3 regions of the Kitasatospora cineracea genome follow, and region 1 is predicted to be linked to each of the others. Evidence: predicted binding sites of a transcription regulator. Region 1 holds the regulator's gene; each other region holds the start of a gene.
What was found. Region 1 encodes HrcA, which represses chaperone genes, less so after heat shock. Its sites were predicted from a motif close to TTNGCACTCNGNNNNNCNGAGTGCNAA; they were not measured.

Region 1 (9,324 bases):
GCGCGAGGAGTTCGGGCTCGCCCCCGGCGCCGAGGTCACCACCGAGGCCAACCCGGAGTCCGTCGACCCGGCGTACCTGGCCGAACTGCGCGCCGGCGGCTACAACCGGATCTCCTTCGGCATGCAGAGCGCCCGCCCGCACGTGCTCGCCCTGCTCGACCGCCACCACACCCCCGGCCGCCCCGAAGCCTGCGTCGCCGAGGCCCGCGCGGCCGGCTTCGAGCACGTCAACCTCGACCTGATCTACGGCACCCCCGGCGAGTCCGACCAGGACTGGCAGGCCTCGCTGGACGCCGCGATCGGCGCCGGGCCCGACCACGTCTCCGCGTACTCGCTGATCGTCGAGGACGGCACCCGGCTGGCCGCCCGGGTCAAGCGCGGCGAACTCCCGATGATCGACGACGACGTGCACGCCGACCGCTACCTGATGGCCGAGACGGCGCTCGCCGCCGCCGGCTACCACTGGTACGAGGTCTCCAACTGGGCCACCACCCCCGAGGGCCGCTGCCGCCACAACGAGCTGTACTGGACCGGCGCCGACTGGTGGGGCGCCGGCCCCGGCGCGCACAGCCACGTCGGCGGCGTCCGCTGGTGGAACGCCAAGCACCCCGCCGCGTACGCCCAGGCCCTCGCCGAGGGCCGCACCCCCGCGCTCGGCCGCGAAGTGCTCGCCGACGAGGACCGCCGGGTCGAACGCATCCTGCTCGAACTGCGCCTCGCCGGGGGCTGCCCGCTCGACCTGCTCACCGCCGACGGCCGCGCCGCCGCCGACCGGGCCCTCGCCGACGGCCTGCTGGAGCCCGCCCCGTACGCGGCCGGCCGGGCCGCGCTGACCCTGCGCGGACGGCTGCTGGCGGACGGGGTGGTCCGCGACCTGGTCGACTGACGGCAGCGGCGGGCAGGACGCGGGGCCGGGGTGAAACGGTCCGGCAGCGCGCGCCGCGAGTCCCGAGGACCGCCCGTCGGAACCGACCGCACCGGACGGCTCCGGCGCGTTCCACCACCAGCACGTCGACGCGGTGCTCGGCTTCGTCACCCGCCGGGTCAGCGACTCGCACCTGGCCGCCGACATCTTCGTCGCCGCCCGGGAGGCCGCCGACGGCCACCGCCGTGGTGCTGCCCGCCGTGCTCGGCGGCGGGCACGGCGGCAACGCGGCCTACGCGGTCACCGAGGAGTCCGACGGCACCTTCCTGCTCGAACTGCGCGACCCGGCCGGGCTGTTCGGCACGGTCGCCGAGCTGCAGGGGCACGGCGTGAAGGCGGCCGGGCTCAAGCACGTGCAGGGCACCGCCGACGACCGCTGCCCGGACGCCCCCGACCAGCCGTCGCGGGCCCCGGCCGCGGTCCGGAGCGAACCGGGCGACCACGCCGCGGAGCGGATCGGCCCCAGCAGGATCCCGGCCGGCCCGAGCCCGCCCCGGCGGCTCAGGATCCGTCCGCGCCGGGCAGCGTGACGAAGTCGATCAACTCCTCGACCCGGCCGAGCAGTTCCGGCTCCAGGTCCTTCCAGCCGTCGACCGCGGCGAGGATCCGCCGCCAGGCCGCGGGGGTGTCCACCGGCCAGCCCAGCCGGCGGCACACCCCCTCCTTCCAGACCTCGCCGCGCGGCACCGCGGGCCAGGCGGGGATGCCCAGGGCGGACGGCTTGACGGCCTGCCAGACGTCCACGTACGGGTGGCCGACGACCAGCACGTGGTCGCCGGTCACCCGCTCGGCGATCCGGTGCTCCTTGGTGCCGGGCAGCAGGTGGTCGACCAGCACGCCCAGTCGGCGGCCGGGGCCGGGGGCGAAGGAGTCGACGATGGCGGGCAGGTCGTCCACGCCCTCCAGGTACTCCACCACCACGCCCTCGACCCGCAGGTCGTCGCCCCAGACCCGCTCGACCAGCTCGGCGTCGTGCCGGCCCTCGACGTAGATCCGCGACTCCCGCGCCACCCGGGCCCGGGCCCCCGGCACCGCGACCGACCCCGACGCGGTGCGCCCCGGCCCGCGCGGCGGCGCCGGAGCCGCGGCGACGGGCCGCACCAGCGTCACCACCCGTCCCTCCAGCAGGAACCCGCGCGGCACCAGCGGGAACACCCGGTGCTTGCCGAACCGGTCCTCCAACGTGACGGTGAACCCCTCCGCGGTCCGCTCGCAGCGCACCACCGCCCCGCAGAACCCGGTCGCCGCCTCCTCCACCACCAGGTCCCGCTCCGCCGCCACCTCCGGCGCCGCCTGCTGCCGCTTCCACGGCGGGGTCAGATCCGGCCCGTACTCCCTGCTCCGCATGGGCGGCAGTCTACGGAAGCCGACGGCCCGTCAACCGGTGCCGCCGTCCCCGGCCGGTGCGTGGGATATTGCGGGGTGGGCACGGCGAACGGGGGATCGGTGCGCGGGCGGGGGTGGGCGGCGGGGGCGGTGGCCGTCGTGGTGGTGCTGGGCGGGGGCGGGTGCGCGGGGCGGGGCGGGGAGCAGCGGCCGGGGCGGCTGCGGGACCTGCTGCTGAGTGCGGAGCGGCTGCCGCCGGGGTACGTGCTGCGGGCGGGGGCGGCGGGCCTGACCACGACCGGGGCGCCGGGGGGCGGGGCGGGTCCGGGGCCGCTGGTGGCGGTGGACTGCGGGGAGTTCGACACCGGTTCCTTCCTGACCCGGCACGCCCCGCCGCTGGAGGACGTCGGGGTGGGGCTGGAGCGCGTCCCGGCGGGCGGCCGGGACCGGGGCTGGTCGGGCCGGGAGTCGCTGGAGCGCTACCCGCCGGGGCGGGCCGGCCGGGTGCTGGCCGACCTCCGGGCCGCCGCGCTGCGCTGCGCCGCGGCCGGTACCGCGGTGGTCGCCGGGACCGGGAGCGAGCGGACGGTGGCCGTCGAACCGCTGGGGGACGGGCTGCTGCTGAGGGTCACCCGGCGGGCGACCGGCGGCGGCGGTCCGACCTGGATCGACCGGACCGCGGTGGTGCGCAGCGGCGACGTGCTGCTGGTGGTGCGGGAGAGCGGCGGCGAGCAGGAGTCGGCGGAGCTGCCGGTGGTGCTCGGGGCGGCGGTCGCCGCCTACCGGGACGCGGCCGGGGAATGAAGCCGGGTGCTCAGTCCTCGATGCCCGGGGCGCCCCAGACCGGGAACCAGCGGGACAGGTCCGACTCGACCCGCAGGTCGTTGCGGAGCAGGTTGGAGACCTCGATCTCCAGCGGGTTGTCCCGCTTCTCCTGCCCGGCGACCTTGCACATCGGGTAGAAGGTGCCGCGCTTGTACAGGTACACCAGGGCCAGCGAGCGGCCCTCGGCGTCCCGGAAGGCGACCAGCGAGCAGAGCAGCTGCGGGCCGAAGCCGTTGGCCTCCAGCTCGCTGTTGACCGCGTGCAGGTCGTTGACCAGGTCGGGCAGTTCGTCCGGGGTGTGCCGGGCCAGCAGCCAGGAGTACCCGTAGGCGTCCCGGGAGGCCTCGACGGGGACGCCGCCGCGCCCGGTGTCCGCGTCCAGCAGCGCCTTCACCTGCTGCTGGACCTCGGTGAAGGCGGCGCCCTCGACCGCGGCGAAGCACACCGAGCCGAGGCCGGTCGGGGTGAACCCCTTGGCGGCCTGCAGGGTGAGCGCCGCCGACGGGATGCCGAACAGCTGGTCGAGGTCGGGCTTCACGGGCTTGGTCCGGCCGAACAGGGCGTCCAGGAATCCCACGCGGAAGGCTCCTCACTGGTGGTCGGTGGTGGCGGGGTCAGTGCCCGAGTTCGTCGGAGACCTTCCGCAGCTGGGCCAGCCGCTGCTCCAGCGACGGGTGGGTGGACAGCAGCCGGGACGCGGTCTCCTTGGCGCTCAGCGCCGGGGCGAAGTAGAAGGCGTTGTACGGCTGGGCCTGCCGCAGGTCCTTGGTGGGGATGGCGCCGATCTGCCCGGTCACCTTGGTCAGCGCCGAGGCCAGCGCGGCGGGCCGGCCGGTCAGCTGGGCGGCGGCGCGGTCGGCGGCCAGTTCGCGGTAGCGGGAGAGCAGCCTGGTCAGCAGGAAGCTGATCGCGTACACCACCATCGAGGCCAGCGGGATCAGCACCATGGCGATCGCCGCGTTCTGGTCGTTGCTGTTGCGGTTGCCGCCGCCCATCATCCCGCTGTAGAAGGCGATCCTGGTCATCGCGCCGGCCAGCACGCCGAGGAACCCGGCCACCGTCATCACCGCGACGTCCCGGTGCGCGACGTGCGACAGCTCGTGGGCCAGCACGCCCTCCAGTTCCTCCGGTTCGAGCCGGCGCAGCAGGCCGGTGGTCACGCAGACCACCGCGTTCTGCGGGTTGCGGCCGGTGGCGAAGGCGTTGGGCATGTCGTTGTCGGCGACCGCGACCCGGGGTTTGGGCATGTCGGCCAGCGCGCAGAGCCGGTCGACCGCGCCGTGCAGCTGCGGGTACTGCTCGGGGGTGACCCGGTGGGCGCCCATCGCCCGCTCGGTGATCTTGTCGGAGAACCAGAACTGGGCGACGAACAGGCCGCCGGAGATCAGCACCACCAGCGGCCAGGCGCCGCGCAGCAGCACGATCAGCAGGCCGGTGAAGCCGACGTAGACCAGCCCGATCAGGAACATGGTGGTGACCATCCGGCCGGTCAGGCCGCGGTCGGGGGTGAACCGGGAGTGCTGTGGCGCCGACATCGCTGCTCCTCCTCGTGCGTCGCGCGGTCCGGACCGCGCCGCCGCGGCCGTCCGTCCCGCTCGCCTTCGATGCTGCCACCGGGTGGCCCCGCGGGCACCATCCGAAACGATGGGAATTCGGTGGGAAAGCGACACGCGCGGGGCGGGCCGCGGGCGCTTCGGTCGAGGATCACGTGGGTGGACCGTTCCTGCCGTCAGGCCCGGGCCGTACACTGGCACGTACGGTTCTGGCACTCTGCCCAGTTGAGTGCCAGGCCGGGTCAGACACCGGGTCAACGGACGACGACGGAGGTGCGTGCCCCATGCCCGAGGACGGCAAGCCCGACGGCCGACTGATCGACACGCGCCCGCCGGTCCGACCGCTCGACGAGCGGCGCCTCGCGGTGCTCCGGGCGATCGTCCAGGACTACGTGGGCACCGAGGAGCCGGTCGGGTCCAAGGCCCTGGTGGAGCGGCACAACCTCGGCGTCTCCCCGGCCACGGTCCGCAACGACATGTCCGCGCTGGAGGAGGAGGGGTACATCCACCAGCCGCACACCAGTGCGGGCCGGATCCCCACCGACAAGGGCTACCGGCTGTTCGTCGACCGGCTCGCCGAGGTCAAGCCGATGACCGCCCCCGAGCGCCGGGCGATCCGGCACTTCCTGGAGGGCGCCGTCGACCTGGACGACGTGGTGGCCCGGACGGTGCGGCTGCTCGCCCAGCTGACCCGGCAGGTCGCGGTGGTCCAGTACCCGTCGCTGACCCGCTCCACGGTGCGGCACATCGAACTGGTGTCGCTCACCCCGACCAAGCTGATGCTGGTGCTGATCACCAACACCGGCCGGGTCGAGCAGCGGATGGTCGACTGCCCGGCCCCGGTCGGCGAGGCGCTGCTCGGGGAGCTGCGGGCCAAGCTCAACGGGATGGCGGGCGGCTGCCGGCTGCCCGAGGTGCCGACCGTCCTGGAGGACCTGCCGGCCGGCTTCGAGCCCGCCGACCGGCCCGCGGTCAGCACCGTGCTGGCGGTCCTGTTCGAGGCGCTGGCCGAACAGAACGAGGAACGCATCATGCTGGCGGGCACCGCCAACCTGACGCGTTTCGGCCATGATTTCCCGCTCACCATCCGGCCGGTCCTGGAGGCCCTGGAGGAGCAGGTGGTGCTGTTGCGCCTGCTGGGTGAGACGGCGGACTCGGCGATGACGGTCCGGATCGGCCACGAGATCGCCTACGAGGGGCTCAATTCCACGTCGGTGGTCTCGGTCGGTTACGGTTCGGGCGACCAGAGCGTGGCAAAGCTGGGAGTGATCGGTCCGACCCGGATGGATTACCCGGGCACAATGGGGGCGGTGCGCGCGGTGGCACGGTACGTCGGCCAGATCCTGGCGGAGTCGTAGCGGGGCGGCCGCAGCGGAACGGCGCAACAAGCAGCGTGCTGTCGCAGGCACTTCTAGAGGCGGAACAAACCGGAGCATTTGGTGGCCACGGACTACTACGCGGTACTCGGCGTCCGACGCGACGCGGGGCAGGACGAGATCAAGAAGGCGTTCCGGCGCCTCGCCCGTGAGCTGCACCCGGACGTGAACCCGGACCCGAAGACGCAGGAGCGGTTCAAGGAGATCAACGCCGCCTACGAGGTCCTCTCCGACCCGCAGAAGCGGCAGGTCTACGACCTCGGCGGCGACCCGCTGTCGCCCAACGGCGGCGGCGCGGGCGGCTTCGGCGCGGGCGCGGCCGGGTTCGGCTTCTCCGACATCATGGACGCCTTCTTCGGCGCCGCGACCGGCCAGCGCGGCCCGCGCTCGCGCACCCGCCGCGGCCAGGACGCCATGATCCGGCTGGAGATCACCCTGGAGGAGGCCGCGTTCGGCACCACCAAGGAACTCCAGGTCGACACCGCCGTCACCTGCACCACCTGCAACGGCGAGGGCGCCGCGCCCGGCACCTCCGCGCAGACCTGCGACATGTGCCGCGGCAAGGGCGAGGTCTCCCAGGTCACCCGGTCCTTCCTGGGCCAGGTCATGACCTCCCGCCCCTGCCCGCAGTGCCAGGGCTTCGGCACCGTCGTCCCCACCCCGTGCCCGGAGTGCGCCGGCGACGGCCGGGTCCGCGCCCGCCGCACCCTCACCGTCAAGATCCCGGCCGGCGTCGACAACGGCACCCGGATCCAGCTGGCCGGCGAGGGCGAGGTCGGCCCCGGCGGCGGCCCCGCCGGCGACCTGTACGTCGAGATCGCCGAGACCAGCCACCCGACCTTCCAGCGGCGCGGCGACGACCTGCACTGCACCGTCACCATCCCGATGACCGCCGCCTCGCTCGGCACCCAGGTGCCGCTGCAGACCCTCGACGGCCTCGAGGAGGTCGACATCCGGCCCGGCACCCAGTCCGGCCAGTCGATCCCGCTGCACGGCCGCGGCATCACCCACCTGCGCGGCGGCGGCCGGGGCGACCTGATAGTGCACGTCGAGGTGCAGACGCCCACCAAGCTCGACCCGGAGCAGGAGGAGCTGCTGCGCCGGCTCGCCGTGCTGCGCGGCGAGGAGCGTCCCTCCGGGCAGTTCGCGCCCGGCCAGCAGGGCCTGTTCTCCCGGCTGAAGGACGCCTTCAACGGCCGGTGAGACCCGAACGACCCGGGCCGGGAACGGTGCAGGGGCTGCGCGCCCCCGCCGTTCCCGGCCGGCTTTTCGACGGGCTCCGGCTCCGACCGGGCTCCTGCTGAGAGGACCGCTGCACCGATGACCGCACCCGTGTTCGTCGTCGACGACCTGACCGGGGCCGCCCCCGGCGCCACCGTCCGCCTCGACGGCCCCGAAGGCCGGCACGCCGTCGCCGTCAAGCGCCTGGAACCCGGCGAGGCGCTCACCCTCGCCGACGGCCGCGGCCGCGGCGCGGACGGCACCGTCGCCGCGCTGCACGGCAAGGACGCCCTCGACGTGCTGGTCACCGCCGTCCGCGAGGAACCCGCCCCCGCGCCCCGGATCACCGTCGTCCAGGCCCTGCCCAAGGGCGACCGCGGCGAACTCGCCGTCGAGACCATGACCGAAGCCGGCATCGACGCGATCGTGCCCTGGGCCGCCGCCCGCTGCATCACCCAGTGGAAGGGCGAACGCGGCGCCAAGGCGCTGGCCAAGTGGCGCGCCACCGCGCGCGAGGCCGGCAAGCAGTCGCGGCGACTGCGCTTCCCGGAGGTCCGGGACGCGGTGACCACCCGGCAGCTGCTGCCGCTGCTCGCGGCCGCGAGCTTCGCGGCCGTCCTGCACGAGGAGGGCTCGCTGCCGCTCGCCGCCGCCGCGCTGCCGGCCGACGGCGAGATCGTCCTGGTGGTCGGACCCGAGGGGGGCGTCTCCCCGGACGAGATCGCCGCCTTCGCGGAGGCCGGCGCCGCGCCGTACCGGCTCGGCCCGTCCGTCCTGCGCACCTCCACGGCGGGCGTCGCGGCCGGCGCGCTGCTGCTGGGCCGCACGGGGCGCTGGGGGTAGGCGGGGCGGGACGGTGCGAAACCGGGGGCGCGGGGAACTGCGCGCAGCGGGAGTCGCACGTCGGTGCGGTCGCGGGACGGTGCACCATGCTGTCCTGCGGGGCGATCCGGCTGTGCGTGCTCGCCTGGCCGCGCAGTTCCTCGCGCCCCCGGTTCCGCAGGGTCCGGCGCAGCAGTTCTCTGACGTTCCGTGAGGTTCGCCGCCTAGGGTGGCAGGATGACGGAATCGACGCGCGGGTATCTGCGCCACCCTCACTTGCACGGTGACGCCGTGGCTTTCGTGGCTGAGGACGACGTCTGGCTGGCGCCCGTGGACGGCGGGCGGGCCTGGCGGGTGACGGCGGACCAGGCGCCTTCGGGGGCGGTGCGGTTCTCGCCGGACGGGGGGTCGCTGGCTTGGACGTCGGCCCGGGACGGGGCGCCGGAGGTGCACGTCGGGCCGGTGGAGGGTGGTCCGGCCAGGCGGTTGACGTACTGGGGGAATCCGTTCACCGCGCTGGTGGGGTGGACCGCGGACGGGCGGCCGATCGCCGTCACCGCCGCCGGGCAGGAGACCATCCGGCGGACCTGGGCGTTCGCGTTGCCGTTGGACGGCGGGGAGCCGGAGCGGCTGCCGTACGGGCCGATCGGCGCGCTGGCGTTCGAGCCGGTGCCGGCGGGGGCCGGCGGGGGGCGGGTGCTGCTCGGGACGCACAACCGGGAGGCCGCGCACTGGAAGCGCTACCGGGGCGGCCGGGCCGGGAAGCTGTGGATCGGCGGCGGCCGGTTCGAGCGCCTGCACGCCGACCTGGACGGGCAGTTGGAGTGCCCGATGTGGGTCGGTGACCGGGTCGCGTTCCTGTCCGACCACGAGGGGGTCGGGCGGCTGTACTCCAGCCTCCCGGACGGTTCCGACCTGCGCGCGCACGGCCCGGCCGAGCACGGCTTCTACGCCCGGCAGGCGTCCACCGACGGCACCCGGGTGATCTGGCAGAGCGCCGGCGAGCTGTGGCTGCTGGACGACCTGGACGGTGCCGGGGCGCGCCGCCTGGACGTCCGTCCGGCCGGGCCGCGCACCCGGCGGCAGCCGCACCCGACGCCCGCCGCCGGGCAGGTGGAGACCGCCGCCCCGGACCGCACCGGCCGGGCCGCGGCCGTGGTGGTGCGCGGCACCGTGCACTGGGTCACCCACCGGGAGGGCCCGGCCCGGGTGCTGGACGAGGCGCCCGGGGTGCGGGGCAGGCTGGCCCGGGTGGTCCCGGGCGAGGACGGTGCGC
Region 2 (9,324 bases), 590 kb from region 1:
GTGGCTGAGTACGCGCTGCGGCCCATGCGCTGGTGGGACATCGAGGCCGTCATGGTGCTGGAGCACCGGCTGTTCCCCGAGGACGCGTGGTCGCGGGGCATGTACTGGTCGGAGCTGGCGGAGGCGTTCCCCGGCGGGAGCCGGCACTACGTGGTGGCCGTCGACCGGGGCGGGGCGGTCGTCGGGTACGCCGGGCTGATGGCGGTCGGGCCGGACAGCGACGTGCAGACCATCGCGGTGGACGCCGACCGGCAGGGGGCGGGGCTCGGGACGCTGCTGCTGACCGAGCTGGTCGAGGAGTCGGTCCGGCGCGGCTGCGCCGAGCTGCTGCTGGAGGTGCGGGTGGACAACCTCCGGGCGCAGCGGTTGTACGAGCGGTTCGGGTTCGAGCCGGTCGGGATCCGGCGGGGCTACTACCAGCCCGCCAACGTGGACGCACTGGTGATGCGTCTGGACCACCTGGCAAGCGACGCAAGCGACCTGAAGGATCATCACAATGGCTGACGAACCCCTCGTCCTCGGCATCGAGACCTCCTGCGACGAGACCGGCGTCGGCATCGTCCGCGGCACCACCCTGCTGGCCGACGCGGTCGCCTCCAGCGTCAACGACCACGCCCGCTACGGCGGCGTCGTCCCGGAGATCGCCAGCCGGGCGCACCTGGAGGCGATGGTCCCGACCATCCGCCGGGCGCTGGACACCGCCGGGGTGAAGGCGAGCGACCTGGACGGCATCGCCGTCACCGCGGGCCCCGGCCTGGCCGGCGCGCTGCTGGTCGGCGTCAGCGCCGCCAAGGCGTACGCGTGGGCGCTGGACAAGCCGCTGTACGGCGTCAACCACCTGGCCTCGCACATCTGCGTGGACCAGCTGGAGCACGGCCGGCTGCCCGAGCCGACGATGGCGCTGCTGGTCTCCGGCGGGCACTCCTCGCTGCTGCTCAGCGGCGACATCACCGCCGACGTGCGGCCGCTGGGCGCGACCATCGACGACGCGGCGGGCGAGGCGTTCGACAAGGTGGCGCGGGTGCTCGGGCTGGGCTTCCCGGGCGGACCGGTGGTGGACCGGATGGCCCGGGAGGGCGACGGGAAGGCGATCGCCTTCCCGCGCGGGCTGAACAACGCCGGGGACCCGGCGTACGACTTCTCGTTCTCCGGCCTGAAGACCGCCGTGGCGCGCTGGGTGGAGGCCAGGCGGCGGGCCGGCGAGCCGGTGCCGGTGGCGGACGTCGCCGCGTCCTTCCAGGAGGCGGTCACCGACGTGCTGACCCGCAAGGCCGTCCGGGCCTGCAAGGACAACGACGTCGACCACTTGATGATCGGCGGCGGCGTGGCCGCCAACTCGCGGCTGCGCGAGATGGCCCAGCAGCGCTGCGACAAGGCGGGCATCGTGCTGCGGGTGCCGCGGCCCGGCCTGTGCACCGACAACGGCGCGATGGTGGCCGCGCTCGGCGCCGAGATGGTCTGGCGGGGCCGCACGCCGTCCTCCTTCGACCTGTCGGCGGACTCCTCGCTGCCGGTCACCGAGACCCACGTCCCGGGCGAGCACGGCAGCTTCCACGCGCACGCGCACGAGGCCCTGAAGTGACCCTGGCGGCCATGTGGGAGGCCCGGGCGGCGGACGGCCGGGGCGCCGAACTGCACGCCTGGGCCCGGGAGTCCGCGCTGCCCGCGGTGCGCGGCGCGGCCGGCCTGGAGCGGGTCGAGCTGTTCACCGCGTCGGGCGAGCGGGTGCTGCTGATCGCGCTGTGGACGGGCGAGCCGCAGCCGGTGCCCGAGCCGCCCGCCGGGCTGCTGGCCCGCCCGGCGCACCGCTGGACCTTCACCCGCACGGATGCCGGGTAGGCAACCGCCGAACCGGTAGCCTGCGTCCTGAACATCGACACGCGTGTAGAGGCAGCAGAGGCGACGGGGGCACCGGTGGGCATGCGGGAGCGGATCGGGTACGGGGCGGGCGCGCTGGCCGTGCTGCTGGCGGCGAGCGGCTGCGGGAGCGACCCGGCCCCGGCCGGGTCGTCCGCCGCCCCGGCCGGGCCCGCCGCGGCGTCCTCCGCGGCCGGCTCGCCGTCCGCCGGGGGGTTCGCCTCCCCGGCCCAGGACGCGGTGCCCGAGGCCGCCTGGGCCAAGTGGGGCCTCAAGCCGATGCCCAAGGCGCCCACGCCGCCCGCCGACCGCCCGGTCAAGCTGACCAAGTCCGGCCAGGTACCGGTGTTCAGCGAAGTCCCGACCTCCGACAAGGTCGTGTTCATCACCATCGACGACGGGGCCGAGAAGGACCCGAAGTTCGTCGAGATGCTCACCGAACTCAAGGTCCCGATCACGATGTTCCTGACCAAGGACATCGTGAAGGGCAACTACGGCTACTTCAAACCGCTGCAGGCGCTCGGCAACAGCATCCAGAACCACACCGTCAGCCACCCGGTGATGAGCAAGCTCACCGCCGCCCAGCAGAAGTCGCAGATCTGCGACGACCAGGCGGCCCTCACCGAGCAGTACGGCACCGCCCCGTACCTGTTCCGCCCGCCCTACGGCGACGGCGCCAACACCCCCACCCTGAACACCTCCGTCCAGGAGTGCGGGCCGCGCGCCGTCGTGCTGTGGCGGGAGTCCATGCAGATCCACGACATGCAGTACCAGGCCGCCGACAAGAAGCTGAAGAACGGCGACATCATCCTCGCCCACTTCCGCGGCCCGTCCGAGCTCAAGGGCGAGACCATGACCCAGATGTTCGGCGAACTGCTCTCCCGGATCCGGGAACAGGGCTTCACCGTCGCCCGCCTCGACGACTACATCGCCAAGCCGGCCGGCTGACCCAGCATCATCACCGGGCCGGCCGCGGTGCGGGCCACGATCACCGTCACCGCGTTCGGCCCGGCCGGCTTCACCTGCCGCCGCAGCTCCTCCGGGACGACCGACGCCCCGCGCTTCTTCACCACCAGGGTGCCGATCCGGCGTTCCTTCACCAGCGCCTTCAACCGCTTCACCTGGAACGGCAGCACGTCGGTCAGCTCGTACGCCTGCGCGTACGGGGTCGGCCGCAGCTCGTCCGAGGTGACGTAGGCGATCATCGGGTCGATCAGCCGCCCGTTCACCGCCGCCACCACCTCCGCGACCATCCGGCCCCGGATCACCGCCCCGTCCGGCTCGTACAGGTAGCGCCCCACCGGGCCCACCGGCGGGGCCGGCAGCGCGCCGCCGGACAGCGAGTGCGGGCCCGGCAGCAGCGTCGCCCGGTACGGCTCGGCGGCGTCCGTGCCGAACCACAGCACCGCCTCCTTCACCTCGCCCCGGTCCGAGACCCACTCCGCCTCGGCGCCCTCCGGCACCAGCTCGTGCGGGATGCCCGGCGCCACCTTCAGCGCCCCGAACGGGGCGCTGCGGGCCGCCCGCACCGCCCAGGACAGCGGCGGCGAGTACGCCTCGGGGTCGAACACCCGGCCGCGCGAGGTGCGCCGCGCCGGGTCGGTGAACACCGCGTCGAAACCCGCCGTGTCGACCTCCGCGACGTCCGCCTGCCGGACCTCCACCAGGTCGGCCACGCCCAGCGCCGCCGCGTTCGCCCGGGCCACCTCGCAGGTCAGCCCGTCCCGGTCGACCGCCAGCACCGCGATCCCGGCCCGGGCCAGCGCGACGGCGTCCCCGCCGATCCCGCAGCACAGGTCGGCCAGCCGCCTCACCCCCAGCGCCGCGAACCGGCCCGCCCGCCACTCGGCGACCGACCGCCGGGTGGCCTGCTCCACCCCGTGCTGGGTGAAGTACATCGAAGCGGCGTCCGCCCCGAACTTCGCCTCCGCCCGCTGCCGCAGCCGGGCCTGCTCGAACGCCGCCCGCACCAGCTCCGCCGGGTACTCCCGCCGCAGCCTGGTCGCCAGCGCCAGCTCCCCGGCCGCCGTGAACCCCCGCAACTCGGCCAGCAGCGCCTGCCCCTGCTCGGTCAGCAGCGCCCGGAACGACTCGATCTCCACCGGGCCATTGTCCCCGCCCGGCGCCGGTGGTCAGAGCCTGACCACCGAGGACAGCGCCACCGCCAGCACCGGGCCCGCCGTCCACAGCGAGAGCGGCGCGATCCGGTACCCCCGCCGGGCGGTCAGCGCCGTCGCCAGCACCGGCACGGCCACCGCCAGCAGCAGGAGCAGCCCGCACGCCGCCACCGCCGAGCCCGCCCCGTCGCCGGTCCCGTCCGGCTCGGACATCACGGCCAGGCCGAACACGCCCACCACGAACAGGTACGGGACCGCCATCAGCAGCGGCACCACCAGGGCCAGCAGCCACACCGCGTGGAACGCGTCCCGCCGCACGGACGGTCGAATCGTCGTCATGTGCCCATCCTGGCCGGGCCGTTGGTGCACCACCTGAGTACCCGGGCTCAGCTCCACCCGGCTCGGGTACCCGTTCCCGGGGGGCGTGCGGCGGGCGGCGGGCGCGAATCCGACACGACGTCGTTGGCACTCTGGTTGACTGAGTGCTAACGGCGTCCTAAGGTCGTTCCTGGCACTCCCCCCAGGGAGAGTGCTAACGCGATGAAGCGTGTCCGACCCCCGCGACGGCGGGCGCGCAGAAGTCGCCACCTACCTGTTAGACAACCCCGTAATCTCCGAAGGGGAGCTCGGACGTGACCACCAGCAGCAAGGTTGCCATCAAGCCGCTCGAGGACCGCATCGTGGTCCAGCCGCTCGACGCCGAGACCACCACCGCCTCCGGCCTGGTGATCCCGGACACGGCCAAGGAGAAGCCCCAGGAGGGCGTCGTCCTGGCCGTCGGCCCGGGTCGCTTCGAGGACGGCCAGCGTCTGCCGCTCGACGTCGCCGTCGGTGACATCGTCCTGTACTCGAAGTACGGCGGCACCGAGGTGAAGTACCAGGGCGAGGAGTACCTCGTCCTCTCGGCCCGCGACGTCCTCGCGATCATCGAGAAGTAAGACGTCCGCGCAGTAAGACGTCCCAGCCCGCCCCGGATCCGTGTCGCACCGACAGGGGCCCGGGGCGCGGTTGTTGCTCCACGTACGCAGACCTACCCCTGAGGAAACGGGACCATGGCGAAGACCCTGCAGTTCGACGAGGACGCCCGCCGCTCGCTGGAGCGCGGTGTCAACAAGCTGGCCGACACCGTCAAGGTGACCATCGGCCCCAAGGGCCGCAACGTCGTCATCGACAAGAAGTTCGGCGCCCCCACCATCACCAACGACGGTGTGACCATCGCCCGCGAGGTCGAGCTCGACGACCCGTACGAGAACCTCGGCGCGCAGCTGGTCAAGGAGGTCGCCACCAAGACCAACGACGTCGCGGGCGACGGCACCACCACCGCCACCGTGCTGGCCCAGGCCCTGGTCAACGAGGGCCTGCGCAACGTCGCCGCCGGCGCCGGCCCGGCCGCCCTGAAGAAGGGCATCGACAAGGCCGTCGCCGCCGTCTCCGAGCACCTCCTCTCGGTGGCCCGCGAGATCGAGGGCAAGGACGACATCGCCGCCGTCGCCTCCCTCTCCGCGCAGGACGCCCAGGTCGGCGAGCTGATCGCCGAGGCGATCGACAAGGTCGGCAAGGACGGTGTGATCACCGTCGAGGAGTCCAACACCTTCGGCGTCGAGCTCGAGTTCACCGAGGGCATGCAGTTCGACAAGGGCTACCTGTCGCCGTACTTCGTCACCGACGCGGAGCGCCAGGAAGCCGTCCTGGAGGAGCCGTACGTCCTGATCAACCAGGGCAAGATCTCCTCCATCCAGGAGCTCCTGCCGCTGCTGGAGAAGGTCCTGCAGGCCGGCGGCTCCCGCCCGCTGCTGATCATCGCCGAGGACGTCGACGGCGAGGCCCTCTCCACCCTGGTGGTCAACAAGATCCGCGGCACCTTCAACGCGGTCGCGGTCAAGGCCCCCGGCTTCGGCGACCGCCGCAAGGCGATCCTCGGCGACATCGCCACCCTCACCGGCGGCCAGGTCGTCTCCGAGGAGGTCGGCCTCAAGCTCGACCAGGTCGGCCTGGAGGTGCTCGGCACCGCCCGCCGGATCACCGTCACCAAGGACGAGACCATCGTGGTCGACGGCGCCGGTGACTCCGCCGAGGTCGCGGGCCGGGTCGCCCAGATCAAGGCCGAGATCGCCAACACCGACTCCGACTGGGACCGCGAGAAGCTCCAGGAGCGCCTCGCCAAGCTGGCCGGCGGCGTCTGCGTGATCAAGGTCGGCGCGGCCACCGAGGTCGAGCTCAAGGAGCGCAAGCACCGCCTGGAGGACGCCATCTCGGCGACCCGCGCCGCGGTCGAGGAGGGCATCGTCGCCGGCGGTGGCGCCTCGCTCGTCCACGCCGCGAAGGTCCTGGAGGGCGGCCTCGGCCTGTCCGGCGACGAGGCCACCGGTGTCGCCGTCGTCCGCAAGGCGCTCGCCGAGCCGCTGCGCTGGATCGCCCAGAACGCCGGCCTCGAGGGCTACGTCATCACCTCCAAGGTCGCCGAGCTGGAGGCCGGCCAGGGCTACAACGCCGCCACCGGCGAGTACGGCGACCTGGTCAAGGCCGGCGTCATCGACCCGGTCAAGGTCACCCGCTCCGCCCTGGAGAACGCCGCCTCCATCGCCTCCCTGCTGCTCACCACCGAGACCCTCGTGGTGGAGAAGAAGGAAGAGGACGAGGGGGCGGGCCACGGCCACTCGCACGGCGGCCACGGCCACAGCCACTGAAGCGCCGGCCGCTAGCCGCCGGCCGCCGCTGAGGCGGCGAAGGCGGAAGCAGGGGCGCGAGGAACTGCGCGACCGACCGGGCACTCTCGTGGTGCCGGGCTCGGACCGCCAGGGCCTCGCGCCCCTTCGCGTGGAGCGGGGCGGGTGGGGCCGGAGGCACGTCGCCGGCTGCGGGCGCGGTGCCGGGCCGGGCGCGCAGTTCCCCGCGCCCCTGCTTCCGCAGGCTCTCGCACCCTGTGGTTTTCCGGCTCCCCTAGAGTTGAAGCGTGATCGAAGCCCGCCACCTCCGCGTCCTGCACGCCGTCGCCCGGACCGGGTCGTTCTCCGCCGCGGCGCGCGAACTGGGGTGCACGCAGCCCGCGGTGAGCCAGCAGATGAAGGCGCTGGAGAAGGCGGTGGACACCCCGCTGGTGGTGCGGTCGGGGCGGGAGATGCAGTTGAGCGAGGCCGGACGGGTGCTGCTGCGGCACGCGGACGGGATCCTCGCGGGGCTGTCGGCGGCCGAGGAGGAGGTCGCGGCGATCGCCGGGCTGCGGGCCGGGCGGGTGCGGCTGGTCTCGTTCCCGACGGCGAGTTCGACGCTGGTGCCGCGGTCGGTGGCACAGGTGCGGACGGCGCACCCGGGGGTGCGGGTCTCGCTGGTGGAGGCGGAGCCGACCCAGGCGCTGGCGATGCTGCGGGGCGGCGAGTGCGAGGTCGCGCTGGCGTTCCGCTACCCGGACTCGCAGGGCGGGCTGAGCCTGCCGTCCCCGCACGCGACGCTGCGCGAGGCGCGGGCCGAGGCGGCGCTGGAGGCGGCGGCGACCGCGGCCGCGAACGACTGGACGGAGCTGGTGGTGCGCCCGCTGCTGGACGACCCGCTGGTGGGCCTGGTGCCGGCCGGGCACCCGCTGGCGGGCCGGGGCGAGGGCGACCCGGTGGACCTGGCGGAGCTGGCGGGGGAGCAGTGGATCGCGGGCTGTCCGCAGTGCCGGGGGCACCTGGTGGAGCTGTGCACGGACGCGGGCTTCGCGCCGGCGATCGAGTTCGCCACCGACGACTACCCGGCGGTGGTGGGCCTGGTCGGCGCGGGCCTGGGGGTGGCGGTGCTGCCGGGGCTGGCGCTGGAGTCGGTGCGGCACCCGGGGGTGGCGGCGGTGCCGGTGCGGGTGGCGTCGGGCGAGCCGGCCCGGCGCGAGGTGGTGGCGCTGACCCTGCCGGACCTGGCGGAGGTTCCGGCGGTGGCGCTGATGCTGGACCAGCTCGCGGCGTCGGCCGCCGCCCGCTGAGCGCGGCGCCGGCCGGGGACGGGCGGGCGACGCGTCCGCGTGGTGCGGGCCGCTGCGGCGGGGACGGCCGCGGCGGGGCGGGGGTTCAGCGGCGGATGGTCTGCGGCATCGCCAGCGGGACTTCGGCCAGGCGGTTGCGGGAGCGGCCGAGCAGCTCCTCGCGTTCGTCCTCGGTCATGCCGCCCCAGACCCCGTACGGCTCGCGGACGGCCAGGGCGTGGGCCGCGCACTGGGTGCGGACCGGGCAGCGCATGCAGACCTCTTTGGCGCTCGTCTCGCGGGAGGTCCGGGCCGCGCCGCGCTCGCCCTCGGGGTGGAAGAACAGCGAGCTGTCGACGCCGCGGCAGGCGGCGGAGAGCTGCCAGTCCCAGAGGTCTGCGTTGGGGCCGGGGAGGCGGGAGAAATCTGCCATGGCTCATTCCCTTCATGGCTCGGGACCTGGCGGCTCGACTGCGACTGCTGCGGCGAGGCTGCACGGGGCCGGTACGGACACCTGGAAATATGACTTAAGCCAACTACACGGACAAGTCACCCACAGTCCGACGAATCAGTCAATGACCTGACAGAAGCTATAAAAACGGACAAACGGGGCAAGAGGTTTGAACCCGATTGCTGCACCGATCGGGTGCCCGGCCGGGCGCGGACCCTCCGCGGAGGGCGTGCGCGGCGCGGGCACCGCGCGCGAGCTGCACAAAAGTGCGGCGTGTGCACCGCGAGGTGGCTCTTCTGTGATGGGTCGGCCACGTACAGTGGTGGATATGGACGTGAGGCCGTAACTCATTCGAGTGACGGTCGTTGGATGTACGGAGGCGGTCAGCGGGTGCAGGACAGGGAACGGTCGCGCAGCGAGGCGATCGGGACGGGTCCGTCCGGGGCCGTGTCGGAGAGGTTCGTACCAGCCAGGAGGCTCAACGTGACGCGGATCAGCTGCGGAGGACGACGGTCATGACATCCGTACTCGTCTGCGACGATTCCCCGCTCGCCCGGGAGGCGCTTCGCCGTGCGGTGGCGACCGTGCCCGGCGTGGACCGGGTGACCACTGCGACGAACGGTGAGGAGGTCCTCCGCCGCTGGGTGGCCGACCGTTCCGATCTCGTTCTGATGGACGTCCGGATGCCCGGCCTCGGCGGGGTGGAGACGGTCCGCCGGCTGCTGTCGGCCGACCCGGGCGCCCGGATCATCATGCTCACCGTCGCCGAGGACCTGGACGGGGTGGCCCTCGCGGTCGCCGCCGGGGCCCGCGGCTACCTGCACAAGGACGCCTCGCGCGCCGAGCTGCGGGCCACCGTCACCCAGGCGCTGGCCGACCCGACCTGGCGGCTCGCCCCGCGCCGGCTGCGCAGCCCGGACATGGGCGCCGCGCCGACCCTGACGGCCCGTGAGATCCAGGTGCTG
Region 3 (9,324 bases), 1.9 Mb from region 1:
ACAGCGGCCAGCGCCCGTACGACTCCAGCAGCGCGTCCTGCACGTCCTGCGCCACCAGTCCGAGCACGAACTCCCGCCCGTCCGGCCACTGTTCGAGCCACCAGCGGCGATGGGTGACGGCGTCCTCCACCAGCGAGACGATCGCCGCATCGGCGACGTCCCGGGCGGTGAGGTCGGCGAGGATCAGCGCCCGCGCGCTGTGCAGGGCGGCTTCGATGTCGGAACTGGCCATCCGCCCATTGTCCCGCACTCCGCTACGGCAGCGGGAAGCCCGTGGTGTCCAACGTGATCCCGAACGGCTCGGGCAGCTCGACCGGCTTCCCGAACGGCACCCGCACGCTCTGCCCGTAGGCCCCGTCGGAGGGCTCCGAGTAGAGCGTCACCGTCGGCCCGGGCCGGTCGAAGCGGTCGACCAGCAGGTACAGCGGGACGGGCGCGTGCGCGTAGCCCCAGAGCTTCTCCGTCCGGTCCTGCCGGGCCGTGCTGCGCGAGGTGATCTCGACGGCCAGCAGGACGTCCGACGCGTCGATCGGATCGTCCTCTTCTCCGGTGAGGAGTGCGGCATCAACGACCACCAGATCGGGGATGTAGAGCTTCTCCAGCCCGGCGATCTGCGTCCCGAGGGTCTGGTAGACGCCGATCTCGTCCGGCAGGTGCCGAACCAGGGCGCGATGGACCTTTCCGGCGATGAAGTTGTGCGGCTTGCCCGGCGGTGGCACCAACTGGATCCGGCCTCCCTCGATCTCGGTGCGCCAGCCCTCGGGGGCGTCCAGCTCCCGCCAGGTGTCCAGCAGGTAGGACCACTGCTGGTCCGACTCGACCGCCATGACCGCCATCGTCGGCCTCCCCTCTTCCTCATGACGCTGTTCGCCCTCAAGGCAGTCGGGCCCGAAGCCGCCGAAACCGTCCATGGCCCCAGCGTCCCACGAAGGGGTGACCCGGGCGAGAACGCCGCGAGGGCGGCCTCCCGAAGGAGGCCGCCCTCACGAGCGAACGCGTGGAACGTCGGATCCCGGGGGATCAGAAGTCCATGTCACCGCCCGGCATGCCGCCGCCGGCGGCCGCGGCGGCCTTCTCCGGCTTGTCGGCGATGACGGCCTCGGTGGTGAGGAACAGCGCCGCGATGGAGGCGGCGTTCTGCAGGGCGGAGCGGGTGACCTTGGCCGGGTCGATGATGCCGGAGGCGACCAGGTCGACGTACTCGTTGGTCGCGGCGTTCAGGCCGTGGCCGGCGGGCAGGTTGCGGACCTTCTCGACCACGACGCCGCCCTCGAGGCCGGCGTTGGTCGCGATCTGCTTGATCGGGGCCTCCAGGGCCACGCGGACGATGTTGGCACCGGTGGCCTCGTCGCCCTCCAGCTCCAGCTTGTCGAACGCGACACCGGCCTGCAGCAGGGCGACGCCGCCACCGGCGACGATGCCCTCCTCGACGGCGGCCTTGGCGTTGCGCACCGCGTCCTCGATGCGGTGCTTGCGCTCCTTGAGCTCGACCTCGGTGGCCGCGCCGGCCTTGATGACGGCCACGCCGCCGGCCAGCTTGGCGAGGCGCTCCTGGAGCTTCTCGCGGTCGTAGTCCGAGTCGGAGTTCTCGATCTCGGCGCGGATCTGGTTGACCCGGCCGGCGACCTGGTCGCTGTCGCCGCCGCCGTCGACGATGGTGGTCTCGTCCTTGGTGATGACGACCTTGCGGGCGGTGCCCAGCAGGTCGACGCCGGCGTTCTCGAGCTTGAGGCCGACCTCCTCGGAGATCACGGTGCCGCCGGTCAGGATGGCGATGTCGCCGAGCATGGCCTTGCGGCGGTCGCCGAAGCCCGGGGCCTTGACGGCGACGGACTTGAAGGTGCCGCGGATCTTGTTCACGACCAGGGTCGAGAGGGCCTCGCCCTCGACGTCCTCGGCGATGATGACGAGCGGCTTGCCGCTCTGCATGACCTTCTCCAGCAGCGGGAGGAGGTCCTTGACCGAGGAGATCTTGGAGTTGGCGATGAGGATGTACGGGTCCTCGAAGCTCGCCTCCATGCGCTCCAGGTCGGTGGCGAAGTAGGCGGAGATGTAGCCCTTGTCGAAGCGCATGCCCTCGGTGAGCTCGAGCTCCAGGCCGAAGGTGTTGCTCTCCTCGACGGTGATGACGCCTTCCTTGCCGACCTTGTCCATGGCCTCGGCGATGAGCTCGCCGATCTGGGTGTCGGCGGCCGAGATGGAGGCGGTGGAGGCGATCTGCTCCTTGGTCTCCACGTCCTTGGCCTGGGCCAGCAGCTGGTCGGAGACGGCGGCGACGGCCTTCTCGATGCCGCGCTTGAGGGCCATCGGGTTGGCGCCGGCGGCGACGTTGCGCAGACCCTCGCGGACGAGCGCCTGGGCGAGCACGGTGGCGGTGGTGGTGCCGTCACCCGCGACGTCGTCGGTCTTCTTGGCGACCTCCTTGACCAGCTCGGCGCCGATCTTCTCGTACGGGTCCTCGAGCTCGATCTCCTTGGCGATGGAGACACCGTCGTTGGTGATCGTGGGGGCGCCCCACTTCTTCTCCAGGACGACGTTGCGACCCTTGGGGCCGAGCGTGACCTTCACGGCGTCGGCAAGCTGGTTCATGCCACGCTCAAGGCCGCGGCGGGCTTCCTCGTCAAAGGCGATGATCTTGGCCATCAGAAGTGGTCCTCCGGGACACGGTCGACTGCTCGGACCAAGGGGTGCCCGCGACGGACGGCCCAGGAGAGCGGGGGTCCCTTCCCCTACCGCTTCCGGGGCCTCACCGGCCCGGTCCGTTTGTCACTCTCACACGGTGAGTGCTAACGCCAATGATTAGCACTCTGGGGTGGCGAGTGCAAGCCCATCGGGGCCCCGCCGACCGGCCGCCGGGCAACCCGCGGGCCGCCCGGAAAGCCCGCAGGCCCGCCCCGGACGCGTCGCGTCGGGGCGGGCCTGCGGGTTTCGGTGCGTGGCGGTCCGCCGGGGCCGTCAGGCGCCGGCGGCGCGGACCATGTCGGCCTGCGGACCCTTCTGACCCTGCGAGATCTCGAACTCGACCCGCTGGCCCTCTTCCAGGGTGCGGTAGCCGTCCATCTGGATCGCGCTGTAGTGGACGAACACGTCCGCTCCACCGTCGACCGCGATGAAGCCGTAGCCCTTCTCGGCGTTGAACCACTTGACGGTGCCCTGAGCCATTCCGAACTCCCCTTGTGCTGTGCTGGCCCTTCAGAGATCCGCAGGACGCGGACCCGGAGGTCTGGAAGACCGGCCTGGGGACTCCCCCCCGTACGGCGCAGCCTCTGTCGCGGCTGAATGTATCCGGATATGCGCCCTCTGCAACAGGCCCAATTTGCGGGGAACCCCGTCGCCCGGCGGGGGATATTTCGGAACGAAAGGCGCATCCGTCGACAATTGCCACGGGACATAACGGACGCGTTGCCGCAAAACGACGAAACAATTCTGACGGCGGCCTGACAGAACAGGCGGAAAGCTCCCCGGCGGACGTCTCAGCGCGCGGAACGGAAGCGAGGCGGAAGCGGGGGCGGAACGGGTTCTGCACGGGCGGAGCGCGGTGCGGAAAACGAGGATTGAACCGGGCCGTGGAGGGGAACGGACCTGACCGGAACTCTACTCCCCCGATCCCGTCGGAATTCCGGCGGCCCGCCGCACCGGAAAACCGCAGGTAACCGGGCCGCCGGCCCCGGCACGCAGCGGGCCGCCGCCCGGTCCGGAAAAGGGAATTCCGGACCGAACGGCGGCTGCGGGAATGCGGGCGGTTCAGCAGCCGCCGGCCACCGCCGGAATGATCGACACCGAGGCGCCGTCCTTGATCTCGGTCTCCAGGCCCTCGGCGAAGCGCACGTCGTCGTCGTTCACGTACACGTTGACGAAGCGGCGCAGCTTGCCGGTGTCGTCCAGCAGGCGGGCGGCGATGCCGGTGTGGTTCGCCTCCAGGTCCGCGATGACGGCGGACAGGGTCGCGCCCTCGGCGGTCACCTCGGCGGCGCCGCCGGTGTAGGTGCGCAGGATGGTCGGGATGCGGACGGTGGCGCTCATGCGGTGCTCCTCGGGGCGTGGGGGGTGTCCTGCGGCTGGGTGTCAGGCGGTGGCGAGGCCGGCGGCGCGGAAGGACTCCAGCGTCGGGCGGATCACGGCGGTCATGCCGGCGTCGGCGACCGCGTCGAGGGTCTTGAGGCCGTCGCCGGTGTTGATGGCCACGGTCTCCTTGGACGGGTCCAGCAGGCCGGTCTCGACCAGCTTCTTCAGCACGCCGACGGTCACGCCGCCCGCGGTCTCGGCGAAGATCCCCTCGGTGCGGGCGAGCAGCTTGATCGCCTCGACCACCTCGGCGTCGGTGACGTCCTCGACCGCGCCGCCGGTGCGGCGGGCGATGTCCAGCACGTACGGGCCGTCGGCCGGGTTGCCGATCGCCAGCGACTTGGCGATGGTGTCCGGCTTGACCGGCTTGATCACGTCGCGGCCGGCCTTGAAGGCGGCCGAGACCGGGGAGCAGCCCTCGGCCTGGGCGCCGAAGATCTTGTACGGCTTGTCCTCGACCAGGCCGAGCTTGATCAGCTCCTGCAGACCCTTGTCGATCTTGGTGAGCTGGGAGCCGGAGGCGATCGGGATGACGATCTGGTCGGGCAGCCGCCAGCCGAGCTGCTCGCAGATCTCGAACGCCAGGGTCTTGGAGCCCTCGCCGTAGTACGGGCGCAGGTTGACGTTCACGAAGCCCCAGCCCTCGCCGGCCGGGTCGCCGATCAGCTCGGAGCAGAAGCGGTTCACGTCGTCGTAGTTGCCGTCGATGCCGACCAGCTCGCCGCCGTACACGCCGGCCATCACGACCTTGCCCTGCTCCAGGTCGTGCGGGATGAACACGCAGGACTTGAAGCCGGCCCGGGCGGCCGCGGCGCCCACCGCGCCGGCCAGGTTGCCGGTGGAGGAGCAGGACAGCGTGGTGAAGTCGAAGGCCCGGGCGGCCTCGATCGCGCAGGCCACCACCCGGTCCTTGAAGGAGTGGGTCGGGTTGCCCGAGTCGTCCTTGATGTGCAGCTGCGCGGTGAAGCCCAGCTCGCGGCCCAGGTTGTCGGCCTTGACCAGCGGGGTCCAGCCCGGGTTCAGGTTCGGCTTGCCGGCCACGTCGGCCGGGACGGGCAGCAGCGGGGCGTAGCGCCAGATCGACGCCGGGCCGGCCTCGATCCGCTTGCGCAGCTCCTCGGCGTCGTAGCCCGCGTAGTCGTAGGCGATCTCCAGCGGGCCGAAGCACTCCAGGCAGGCGAAGCTCGGGCCGAGCGGGAAGCGCGTCCCGCACTCCCGACAGGACAGCGCGGTCGCGGGACCGAGGTCGACGGCGGTGGGTGCGGCGGTGTCAACAGCCATGGTGGCGAGGCCCTTTCTCCTCATCTTCCCCGGAGCGCGGTCGCGTCCGGGACGGAATTGGCACCTGTCCCGCCGGGCCTGCTGGCCGCGCGGGAGGGTTGCCGGGACTTCAACGGGCCGTTCCCTCAGTCCCTCTGGATGAGCTCTGTGAAGTTGTGGTCGTACGCTGCGAGCGACCCCCGGGTGCGAAGGCACGATCGCAATACGAAGACTGTATCCGAAGGCCCGCGCGGACCCACCCCCGCGTCCGACACCCGAGACGAACCGACACAGGGAGCGAGACTTGCCGGAGCAGCCCGAGCCCGGGGTCCTGCCGGAGGTGGCCGACTGGCTGCGCCGCCGATCGTGGACGGCCGCCGACCGGCCGCTCGACCTGCTGCTGGCCGCCAAACGCGCCGCCGGGGCGGCCGGCACCGTCAGCGTGGTGCTGCCCGCGCTGGACGAGGAGCCCACCGTCGGCGAGATCGTCGCCGCGATCCGCACCGAGCTGGTCGAGCGCGTCCCGCTGGTCGACGAGCTGGTGGTGGTCGACTCCGGCTCGCAGGACGGCACCGCCGCCGCCGCGGCCGCCGCCGGCGCCCGGGTGGTGCACCGCGACGCGATCCTGCCCCGGCTGCCCGCCGAACCCGGCAAGGGCGAGGTGCTGTGGCGCTCGCTGCTCGCCACCAGCGGCGCGATCGTCTGCTTCGTCGACGCCGACCTGCGCGAGTTCGACCCGGCCTTCGTCTCCGGCATCATCGGCCCGCTGCTCACCGACCCGGCCCTGCAGCTGGTCAAGGCCATGTACGACCGGCCCTTCGAGGCCGACGGCGCCGTCGTCCCGGCCGGCGGCGGCCGGGTCACCGAACTGGTCGCCCGCCCGCTGCTCAGCCTGCACTGGCCGCAGCTGGCCGGCTTCGTCCAGCCCCTCGGCGGCGAGTACGCGGCCCGCCGCAGTCTGCTGGAACGACTGCCCTTCCCGACCGGCTACGGCGTCGAACTCGGCCTGCTGGTCGACGCGTTGGAGCTGGCCGGGCTGGACGCGCTGGCCCAGGTCGACGTCGGCGTCCGGCACCACCGGCACCAGGACGGCCAGGCCCTCGGCCGGATGGCCGCCACCATCTACCGCACCGCCCTGGAACGCCTGGACCGCACCCACCGCCTCAAGGCCGACCCCGACCTGGTCCGGCCGCTGCTCACCCAGTACACCCGCACCGCCGCGGGCTTCGCCCCCCGCACCCACCCCGTCCCGGCCACCGAACGCCCCCCGATGGCCACCGTCCCCGAGTACCGCGACCGCTGACCCGGGCGCCCGCCCGGCCCTCCACCGGTCCCCCACTGTTCACCCGGCCCGCGCCGCGCCGAGTGGTTTGGTCCGGTGATCGCACGGCAAGGTTGGCTGTATGGCCGATCACGTGTCCGAACGCCCCCAGCAGTCCGGAGCCGCCCCGATCCTGGTGGCCTCCAACCGCGGCCCGGTGTCCTTCCGCACGGAGGACGACGGCACGCTGACCCTCCGCAGAGGCGGCGGCGGCCTGGTGTCCGGGCTCTCCGCGATCGACGACCCGAACGCGGTCTGGGTCTGCGCCGCCCTCTCCGACGCCGACCGCACTGCCGCCCGGCAGGCCCCCGACGGTCGCCTCGACCTGGCCGGCCACGACGTCGGCGGACAGGCCGTCCGAATGCTGGACATCGATCCGGAGACCTTCGCCCGCGCCTACAACGGCGTCGCCAACTCCACCCTCTGGTTCGTCCACCACCTGCTCTACCAGACGCCCGTGCAGCCCGCCTTCGACGCCGCATTCCGCACCGAGTGGGCCGCCTACCGGGCCTACAACGCCGCCTTCGCCGAAGCCCTCGCCGCCGAGGCCGCCCCCGGCGCCGCCGTCCTGGTGCAGGACTACCACCTCTCGCTGGCCCCCGCCCTGCTCCGCGAACTCCGCCCCGACCTGCGGATCGGCCACTTCTCGCACACCCCCTGGGCCCCGCCGGACTACTACCGGCTGCTGCCCGACGACGTCGCCGCCGCCGTCCTCGAAGGCATCCTCGGCGCCGACCGCGCCGCCTTCCTGACCCGCCGCTGGGCCCTCGCCTTCGCCGACTGCTGCGAGGCCGTCCTCGGCGCGCAGGTCGACCGCTCCGAACTGACCGTCACCCACGGCGGCCGCACCACCCGGCTCGGCGTGCACGGCCTCGGCGCCGACGCCGAGTTCCTGCGCGAACGCGCCCACCGGCCCGACGTCGACGAACGCCTCGCCACCCTGCGCGAGGCCGTCGGCGACCGCCGCACCATCGTCCGGGTCGACCGCACCGAACTCAGCAAGAACATCGTCCGCGGCCTGCTCGCCTACCGGCACCTGCTGCGCACCCGCCCCGAATGGCTCGGCAACGTCGTCCACATCGCCTTCGCCTACCCCTCCCGCACCGACCTCGCCGAGTACCGCGACTACACCGCCGAAGTGCAGCGCCTCGCCGGGGAGATCAACGCCGAGTTCGGCACCGCCGACTGGCAGCCGCTCATCCTGCACGTCAACGACGACTTCCCGCGCTCCCTCGCCGCGTACCGGCTCGCCGACGTCGCCCTGGTCAACCCGATCCGCGACGGCATGAACCTGGTCGCCAAGGAGGTCCCCGTCGTCTCCGACCGCGGCTGCGCCCTCGTCCTGTCCCGCGAGGCCGGCGCGTACGCCGAACTCGCCGACGACGCGATCACCGTCAACCCCTACGACGTCATCGCCACCGCCGACGCCCTCGCCGAGGCCCTCGCCATGCCCCCCGCCGAACGCGCCGACCGCACCAAACGCCTCGCCGCCGCCGCCACCGCCCTCCCGCCCCAGCAGTGGTTCCTGGACCAGCTCCACGCGCTCCAGTAGCCGCGCAGAGCGAAACCGGGGGCGCGGGAGCAACTGCTGCGCGCCAGACCCTGCGCAAGCAGGGGCGCGGGGAACTGCGCGGCCAACCGAGCACGCACAGCCGGATCGCCCCGCGGGACAGTGTGTTGCACTGTCCCGCGACCGCACCGACGTGCGACTCCCTCCCCCAGCCCCAAGGGGGGCTGGGAGGTGCCCCCTTCGCGCAGTCCCCCGCGCCCCCGGCTTCGCGTTCGTCGCCCCTAGCCGCGCAGCAGCTCCGTCAGCCCGTTCAGCAGGTCGACCACCCCCGCCGGCCCGGCGACCAGCAGGTCGGCGCGTTCGGCGAGGGCCGCGACCGGGGGTTCGCCGGTGACGGGGCCGCTGCAGACGAGCAGGCCGGGGTGGCCGGCTTCGCGGCGGCGGCCGATCTCCGCGTAGGCGGCGAGGTCGCCGAGGTCGTCGCCGGCGAAGAGGACCGGGCCCGCGTCCCGTTCGGCGAGGAACTCGTGCAGGGCGGCCCCCTTGTCGACCCCGGGCGGCCGCAGTTCGAGGACCATCCGGCCGGGTTCGACCACCAGTCCGTGCCGCCCGGCGAGTTCGTCGAGCGGGCCGCGCAGCCGTTCCAGCAGCGCGTCCGGTTCGGGGGCGCGCCGGGTGTGGACGGCCAGCGCGCGTTCCTTGTCCTCGACGAAGGTGCCCTCGGGCACGTCCAACCCGGCGAGCAGCGACGGCAGTTCGCCCCGGACGGCGGCCACCCCGGGCGGCGGCGGGGCGGCGGTGACGGCGTTGCTGCGGGCGTCCCAGCGTTCGGCGCCGTAGTGGCCGAGGACGGTGAGGTGTTCGAGGCCGGGGGCGGCGGTGAAGCCGCCGTACGCGGCGGCGGTCGCGGCGGGCCGTCCGGTGACCACGACGACCGCGCCGACCAGCGGGGCCAGCGCGCCGAGTGCGGGGACGACCCCGGGGTGGGCGCGGGCCCGGTCGGGGTCGGCGACGATCGGGGCGAGCGTGCCGTCGAAGTCGAGTCCCACGACGGCGGACTTCGGATCGGCGAGCAGACCCGCCAGTCCGGTCCGACCCGCCTGGGTCGTGATCTGTTCAGCGATTCCCATGCCCCCGACGCTACCGGCCGCCGCCGGTCGCCGGGCGG

Region 2: a site for HrcA is predicted at 4,437-4,463, ahead of groES (co-chaperone GroES). Genes of this name have one in related genera too.
Region 3: a site for HrcA is predicted at 2,764-2,790, ahead of groL (chaperonin GroEL). Genes of this name have one in related genera too.

What each region holds. Positions count from the first base shown of each region.
Region 1 covers NZ_RJVJ01000001.1:2,844,942-2,854,265, forward strand. The annotation lists gene hemW (radical SAM family heme chaperone HemW) at 1-886, shown strand, start outside; gene EDD39_RS13005 (hypothetical protein) at 1,111-1,455, shown strand; gene EDD39_RS13010 (DUF3097 domain-containing protein) at 1,427-2,272, opposite strand; gene EDD39_RS39515 (hypothetical protein) at 2,348-3,055, shown strand; gene pspAB (PspA-associated protein PspAB) at 3,066-3,653, opposite strand; gene htpX (zinc metalloprotease HtpX) at 3,691-4,611, opposite strand; gene hrcA (heat-inducible transcriptional repressor HrcA) at 4,914-5,987, shown strand; gene dnaJ (molecular chaperone DnaJ) at 6,069-7,208, shown strand; gene EDD39_RS13040 (16S rRNA (uracil(1498)-N(3))-methyltransferase) at 7,326-8,069, shown strand; gene EDD39_RS13045 (S41 family peptidase) at 8,286-9,324, shown strand, end outside.
Region 2 covers NZ_RJVJ01000001.1:2,257,383-2,266,706, forward strand. The annotation lists gene rimI (ribosomal protein S18-alanine N-acetyltransferase) at 25-504, shown strand; gene tsaD (tRNA (adenosine(37)-N6)-threonylcarbamoyltransferase complex transferase subunit TsaD) at 497-1,582, shown strand; gene EDD39_RS10495 (hypothetical protein) at 1,594-1,839, shown strand; gene EDD39_RS10500 (polysaccharide deacetylase family protein) at 1,921-2,805, shown strand; gene EDD39_RS10505 (class I SAM-dependent methyltransferase) at 2,781-3,959, opposite strand; gene EDD39_RS10510 (hypothetical protein) at 3,990-4,313, opposite strand; gene groES (co-chaperone GroES) at 4,607-4,912, shown strand; gene groL (chaperonin GroEL) at 5,027-6,661, shown strand; gene EDD39_RS10525 (LysR family transcriptional regulator) at 6,928-7,929, shown strand; gene EDD39_RS10530 (WhiB family transcriptional regulator) at 8,015-8,341, opposite strand; gene EDD39_RS10535 (response regulator transcription factor) at 8,875-9,324, shown strand, end outside.
Region 3 covers NZ_RJVJ01000001.1:951,904-961,227, forward strand. The annotation lists gene EDD39_RS04140 (hypothetical protein) at 1-232, opposite strand, end outside; gene EDD39_RS04145 (Uma2 family endonuclease) at 255-836, opposite strand; gene groL (chaperonin GroEL) at 1,021-2,643, opposite strand; gene EDD39_RS04155 (cold-shock protein) at 2,956-3,162, opposite strand; gene EDD39_RS04160 (MoaD/ThiS family protein) at 3,745-4,023, opposite strand; gene thrC (threonine synthase) at 4,066-5,346, opposite strand; SAM riboswitch class I at 5,364-5,491, opposite strand; gene EDD39_RS04170 (glucosyl-3-phosphoglycerate synthase) at 5,630-6,628, shown strand; gene EDD39_RS04175 (alpha,alpha-trehalose-phosphate synthase (UDP-forming)) at 6,729-8,198, shown strand; gene otsB (trehalose-phosphatase) at 8,438-9,286, opposite strand.